2 regions of the Mycobacteroides abscessus ATCC 19977 genome follow, and region 2 is predicted to be linked to the other one. Evidence: riboswitches for the same ligand, from Rfam matches in the RefSeq annotation. Region 2 holds a riboswitch; the other holds the start of a gene.
What was found. Region 2 has a riboswitch for cobalamin ahead of MAB_RS02935 (FecCD family ABC transporter permease). Riboswitches for the same ligand answer to the same signal wherever they lie in the genome.
Positions count from the first base shown of each region.

Region 1: it holds a riboswitch for cobalamin, as region 2 does, so the genes downstream of both, metE (5-methyltetrahydropteroyltriglutamate--homocysteine S-methyltransferase) here and MAB_RS02935 (FecCD family ABC transporter permease) in region 2, are expected to answer to the same signal.

Region 1 is NC_010397.1:4,709,162-4,712,563, forward strand. It holds gene metE (5-methyltetrahydropteroyltriglutamate--homocysteine S-methyltransferase) at 1-1,400, opposite strand, end outside; cobalamin riboswitch at 1,536-1,749, opposite strand; gene MAB_RS23405 (PaaI family thioesterase) at 1,844-2,263, shown strand; gene MAB_RS23410 (TetR/AcrR family transcriptional regulator) at 2,253-2,855, shown strand; gene fadD8 (fatty-acid--CoA ligase FadD8) at 2,900-3,402, opposite strand, start outside.
Region 2 is NC_010397.1:550,873-554,274, reverse strand. It holds gene MAB_RS02950 (serine hydrolase) at 1-327, shown strand, start outside; gene MAB_RS02945 (CbtA family protein) at 411-1,199, opposite strand; gene MAB_RS02940 (CbtB domain-containing protein) at 1,221-1,427, opposite strand; cobalamin riboswitch at 1,586-1,807, shown strand; gene MAB_RS02935 (FecCD family ABC transporter permease) at 1,904-2,962, shown strand; gene MAB_RS02930 (ABC transporter ATP-binding protein) at 2,962-3,402, shown strand, end outside.

The sequences.
Region 1 (3,402 bases), 910 kb from region 2:
ACCTCGGCGCGCATCTGCCGCACGTATTCGGCATCGTCGATCTCGCCCCTGGTGAGGGCTTGGCGGGCCTTGCGGATCTCGACGGTCTGCGGAAAGGACCCGATGGTCGTGGTGGGAAGGGTGGGCAGTCGTAGACGCTCGTCCTGACTACGACGGCGTTCGGCGGCGTCGCCACGCGAAACACCATCCGCCAGAATCGCATCCAAGCGTGCACGGATCTGGCCATTGTTCAGACGCGGGTCCGTCCTGCGGGACTCGGCAGCCGCGTTGGAGGCCGCGATCTCGGCGGCCACCGCGTCGCGCCCCTCACTCAGAGCACGCGCCAGCACGACGACTTCCTTAACCTTTTCCTCGCCGAAGGCCAGCCAGCTGCGCAACTGGTCGTCGAGTTGGGCCTCCGGCTCCAGCGAATAGGGCACATGCAATGTCGAGCAGGACGTAGAAACCGCCACCGCCCCCGCACTCCCCACCAGGGTCGCAAGGCTGCCCAGCGCCGATTCGAGGTTGGTACGCCAGATGTTTCGGCCATCGACGACGCCGGCCACCACGGTCTTCCCGGATAGCTCGGGCACCGCCGTCACAGTCGATACCGACCCGTAGACCAGGTCGACGGCGATCGCCTCGACGGGGGTGCGCGCCAACGCCGGCAGCGCCGCGCCCAGGTCACCGAAGTAGGTGGCGACCAGGATCGCGGGGCGATCCGCTACCGTCCCGAGGCGCCCATACACCCGCTCGGCCAGCTCGGGTCCGTTCGGGAGGATGTCGGTGACGAGCACGGGCTCATCGATCTGGACCCAGGCGACCCCGGCCTCGGCAAGCCGCACCAGCAATTGTTCGTACAGGGTCACCACCTCGTCGAGACGCTCGATGGGCGCATCAGCTCCGTCAATCGGCTTGCTCAGCGCAAGGAAGGTGACCGGGCCGACGACGACTGGACGCGCGGGGATGTCCAGTGCTTGAGCCTCTTTCAGCTCACCGAACAACTTCGCGTCGTTGAGCTCAAATTTCGTGCCGGGCCCGATCTCGGGCACCAGATAGTGATAGTTGGTGTCAAACCACTTGGTCATTTCCAGCGGCGTGACATCGGCGTTGCCGCGTGCTGCGGCAAAGTAGCGATCGAGGTCGTCGGTGATGCCCGCGACGCGGGGCGGAAGTGCACCCAGCAGCACCGCGGTGTCCAGCACCTGGTCGTAGTAGGAGAAGGTGTTCACTGGAACCGAGTCGAGCCCAGCGGCTGCTAACGCGGTCCAGTTGTCGCGCCGAAGCCCCGCGGCGACATCCTCCAGCTCGGCGCGGCTGATGCGTCCGGCCCAGTAGCTTTCGGTAGCCCGTTTGAGCTCACGGCGCGGGCCGATGCGCGCCGAACCGAGCGTGGTGGCCTTCAATGGTTGAGTGGTCATGCGGTCCTCTATCTACGGCGTAGTGGTCACCGCCCAGGACAAGCAAGCCGAGCCCGAATAACCAGCACGCACGGTGCTGGTTGAAACCGATTCGGCCATACGCCCATTCCGCGAGGCGATGATCCGCCGGATGCGGCGCATCCGACACAACTGGCAGGTCTTCGGACTTACAGGCATTACCCGGGCTCAGGTTTTCCTACGGGCCGTCGCTTCCCAGGAGCGTTGGTGGCATTCCCAGTGCTTATGACGGCGATCGTTCCTGCATACCGCTGCGGGACAGTCCCGGATTCTCACCGGGTTCCCTCTTGTGCCGGCCCCCGTAGGGCCCGCCACTCGATGCTGACAACGGCCCGGACGAATCGGGCCACCATCAGCAGACCAGCTGCGCCCTACATCATATGCACGCTGGCCCGCCCGTTTATTAGCGACTATTCTCTAATATCGTGATTACCCTTGACCAGGCGCAACAAGTTCTCGATGCACAACCCTTCAGCCGTCTATTGGGGGCTGCGATCACCCGGGTCGACGAGCGCGGAATCCAGCTTTCCCTGGAGATCCGCGACGAACTGCGCCAGCAGAGCGGATTCATCCACGGCGGCGTACTGAGCTATCTCGCCGATAACGCCATCACGTACGCCTGCGGTCTCGGACTCGGCGCCGACATCGTGACCAGTGGATACACCATCGAATACGTGGCACCCGCCCGCGACGGCGCACGCCTGGTCGCCGACGCATCCCTGGTAAGTGCCGGGCGCACCAAAGCCCTCGGCCGCTGCGAGATCTCCGTCGAGGACCACGACGGCACGGCCACGCTGGTCGCGGTGGCCCAGGGCACCAGCATGGTCCGTCGCAGTGGGACGTAAGCCGCAGTACAGCGCCGACGACATCCTGGATGCGGCCCTGGGACTGGTGGCTGCCGGTGGTCCGTCCGCAGCCACGGCTACGGCGATCGGACGGGTGCTCGGAGCCCCTTCGGGTTCGATCTACCACCGATTCCCCAGCCGCGACGAACTCATGGCCCGCCTCTGGTTACGTTCAATCGCGCGTTACCAGGACGGCGTACTCACCGCCCTTGCCCTGCCCGACGCCGACGACGCCCTCGCGGCGGCGATCGATCACGCCTTCGATTGGACGGCAAGCAACCACAACGAGGCGCTGCTGCTCCTTCAATACGAGAAGGCGGATTTGGTGGCCCACTGGCCCGACACCCTCGCCACCGAGCTCAAATCGCTGAACTCGCGGGTACGAAAGACTTTGCGCGAGTACACCGATCGCCGGTATGGCAAGGTGACCACCGAGCGGATCGACAAGGTGATGTTCGCGTTGATCGACATGCCCTACGCCGCTGTGCGCCGGCACCTCCCCGACAAGGGCGAGCCGGCACCGTGGCTACGCGAGTTCGTCCACACCAGCGCCCATGCCCTCCTGGCGCGAGCATGCCTAAACGAGCCCTAAAACAGCCGATTTCCGCATATTTGGGCATGCTCGCGGAAAGGAAATCAGACCGTGGCGTACTTCTGGCGCAGCGCCTTCTTGTCCAGCTTGCCCAGCGCGGTCAGCGGCAATGAGTCGGCGATGATCACGTGCTTGGGCGACTGCACCGAACCCTTGCGTTCCTTGACCGCGGACTGAATCTCGGAGGTCATCAACGCGACCGCCTCCTCGTCGGATGACGCGTCGGAGCGCAGCACGACGATCGCGGTCACCGCTTCGCCCCACTTCTCGTCGGGCACTCCGATAACACCGACCTGAGCAACCGAAGGATGCTCAGCGACAACGTCTTCCACCTCACGCGGGAAGACATTGAAGCCACCGGTGACGATCATGTCCTTGGTGCGGTCGACGATGAACCAGAAGCCGTCTTCGTCCTCGCGCGCGACATCTCCGGTGCGCAGCCAGCCGTTCTTGAATGTTTCGGCGGTCTGTTCGGGCAGACCCCAGTAGCCGCCCGCTACCAGTGGGCCGGCGACGCAGATCTCGCCCGGCTCACCCTGTTTGACCG
Region 2 (3,402 bases):
AAATACGGCATCGAGTGGTACGGCAGCGCCGAAGACATCTGCCGTGTGCACGCGGCCTTGCAGAAGGTCGCCGTCGGCCCGGCAGCACCGGTACGTGACATCCTGGCCGCGGAACCCGGCATCGATCTGCACAGCGAAAACTGGCGCTACATCGGCGCCAAGGGCGGCAACCTACCCGGTGACCTGACCTTCAGCTGGTACGCCGAGGACCGCACCCGGCAACCGTATGTGGTCAGCTTCCAACTCAATTGGGATCGCGCCTTCGGCCCTGGCGCGGCCGGATGGGTCATCGGCCTGGCCAAGGGCGTCTTCAAGAAGCTGGGATGAGCGCTTGCGCGAAGACCATCCGACTCCATGAGCGCTTGCGCGAACACCAGCAGACTCCATGAGCGCCCGGCACCTCCGGCGAGCTAAACGGCAGCCGGGGTGTCGACAGGCTTACGCGAGATCACCGTCGCGAAGCCGATACCGATGGTGGCCCACATGATTGCCTGGGTGGTGAACGAATACAGCCGGAACAGGTAGAGGTCGTGTGCCGGGAATCCCGGATAGACGATCTTCCCGTCGGCGTCCAGCAGTGGTTGCGGCGCCTCGACAAATCCGGGCGTGATTGCCATGACGAGTCCCACCAGCACCACGAACACCGCGGCCGCCAGCAACGTGGCCGACCAGGTGTCCATCCGTGCGGTGAGTTTCCGGCCGACCCACAGCGCCGCCGCCAACGCGATGGCCGCGACCAGGATCATCAGCACGAAGTATCCGGTGCGCTCCTTGATGGTGCCTTCGGCACTTGCCGCCGGCGGGTTGGCCGGAAACTTCAGGAACGGCACCACGTACAGCACCAGAAACAGGCCACCGGCCACCGAGAGCGCCAACGCACGCGGGCTCAGGTTGCCCACCCGTCCGATCGCCACCACGTAGGCCACCGAGAACAGTGCGCCCATCGCGATTCCGAATCCGATGACCCCAAGGGCCAGGCCCGCATTGGCCTGCGCGAACCGGCTGAACAGTTCCGCGCCCTCGTGATGGACGTGGACTCCGGCCGCCGCGTCAAGCGCGGCCTGCACCTCGCCCCGCCCGTCTTCGTAAGCGATCGCCCTATTGATGACGGGCTCGACGAATATCCATCCGAAGATGAAAGACAACAGCCCACCAACTGCGCCGAAGCCCAAGCCGCGCAGGATTATTGACTTTTCCATGAGGTTCGCTCGCCCTGGCCGTCAGTGGCAGGGGAAGCCCAGCAGGTGACGCGCATCGTGCACGAACTCGTGAACGTGCATATCGCTACCGAAGATCGATACCGCACCCTGGTCGATGCCGATGAAGTAGTAGGCCAGCAGCCCGAAGAGAGTGGTCAGGCTCAGCCACAGCGCGGCCTGAGGGATAGACACCGCAACCGGGCGGCTGACGGACGTTGTGTGTGCCATGTTGCTCCTTTTCGGGATACCGCGTCCCGATCTGTTCTGCTCGACAGCGGGGTCTGACTTTCACAGTGGCGCGACCGTCCTGGAATCACACCAGGTTCCCGTCTTGTCGAAGGACGCCTTGAGCTTAGTCGACGCGCCTGGTCTGCGCGTTCGAGTGATAGTTTTGGCGCCGCGTTGGTTTCTCCGAAGCACCGAGGAATGCTTCCGGGGATCGCAAGAGGGAATCCGGTGTGAATCCGGAGCTGCCCCGCAGCGGTGAGTGGAAACGACGGCGGCACGTATTGCACTGGGCCCAGGCCCGGGAAGCAGCCGCTGGTAGGTGAGGCGTGCGACGCCTCGTGTCCACGAGTCCGAAGACCTGCCACCGCGGCCGTACCACCAGGTGCGGTCATTCGCCGGTGCCGAGGGACCGCCTGGCGGATAGCGCTCTTTCGCGTATCCGTCATGTCTTGGTGCGGCAACCCGACGACGCAGGAATGTCGATGCCCACAGCACAGCACACACGGTCCCTGATCCTTGCGGTGCTCGGCGGACTGGCGGCGCTGGTGCTACTGACGGTGACCGCACTCGCCTTCGGCACCGCCGACGTGCCCTGGCGCGACTGTCTGCATTTCTTGTGGGCCGGCGCGAGCGGAGGCTCGGTGCCCGCCGTCGACGCCGCGAACTATCGGATCGTGGTCGAATCCAGGCTGCCGCGGGTGCTGCTGGCGGTCCTTGTCGGCGCCGGACTCAGCGTGGTGGGCGTGATCGTGCAGGCAATGGTCCGCAACGCCCTCGCCGATCCGTACGTTCTCGGAATCTCCTCGGGCGCCTCGGTGGGCGCGACCGCAGTGGTTGTCTACGGCGTGCTCGGTACCCTGGGCACCTATGCGCTCTCATTGTCGGCGTCCCTGGGCGCGCTCGCCGCTACCGCCGTCGTCTACCAGATCGCGCGCACACCACAGGGATTGGTACCACTGCGACTGGTCCTGGTAGGCACAGCGGTCGGTTACGGGTTGTCCGCGGTGACCACGGTCCTGGTGTTCTTGGCCCCGAACGGAGAGGCCGCCCGCAGCGTCATGTTCTGGCTGCTGGGCAGCCTGGGCGCGTCGTCCTGGGACAAGGTACCGGTGGCACTTGCCGCGACCGTGATCGGAATCCTCTGCGCTGGCGGGCTTGCCCGCCAGCTCAACGCCCTTGCCATGGGCGACGAGGTGAGCGCGTCGCTGGGCCTGGACGCCGGGCGATTCCGGGTGGCACTGTTCATCTTGTCGGCCGCGATGACAGGATGCTTTGTATCCATCTGTGGCGCGGTCGGATTCGTGGGTTTGGTCATTCCGCATGCCGCGCGGCTGCTGGTCGGCGCGGATCATCGCCGTGTCTTGATCGTGGCGCCGGTGCTGGGCGCGTGCTTTCTGGTGGCCGCTGACCTTGTCGCGCGGACCGCGATTCCGCCGCAGGAACTTCCGCTCGGTGCGATCACGGCCGCGGTCGGGGTTCCGGTCTTCGTCGGATTGATGCGCCGCCGCGCGATGTCCGCGGGGGCGGTCGGCTGATGGATGTCACCTTTCGGAACGTGTCCGTCAGCATCGCCGGCGCGCAGATCATTTCGGATATCCATCTGAATGTCGCGGCCGGCGGGTTCGTCGGCATTGTCGGCCCCAACGGCAGCGGTAAGTCGACAACCCTGCGCTGCCTGTACCGTGCGCTGACTCCCGCTTCCGGCGACGTTGCGGTCAACGGAGTATCGGTGCGGGCCATCAGCATGCGGGAGAACGCTCGTCAGGTGGCGGCGCTGACACAGGACATGTCGTTGGATTTCGATTTCACCGCCGCCGAGGTGATCGCCACCGGCAGGCTGCCACACGGCGCCTCACTGCGTGGCACTTCCCAGCTGGACAGGCAGATCTGCGCACGGGCCACCGAGACCGCGGACGTGACGGCACTGAGCGGCCGCACATTCGGTTCACTTTCGGGTGGTGAGCGCCAGCGAGTA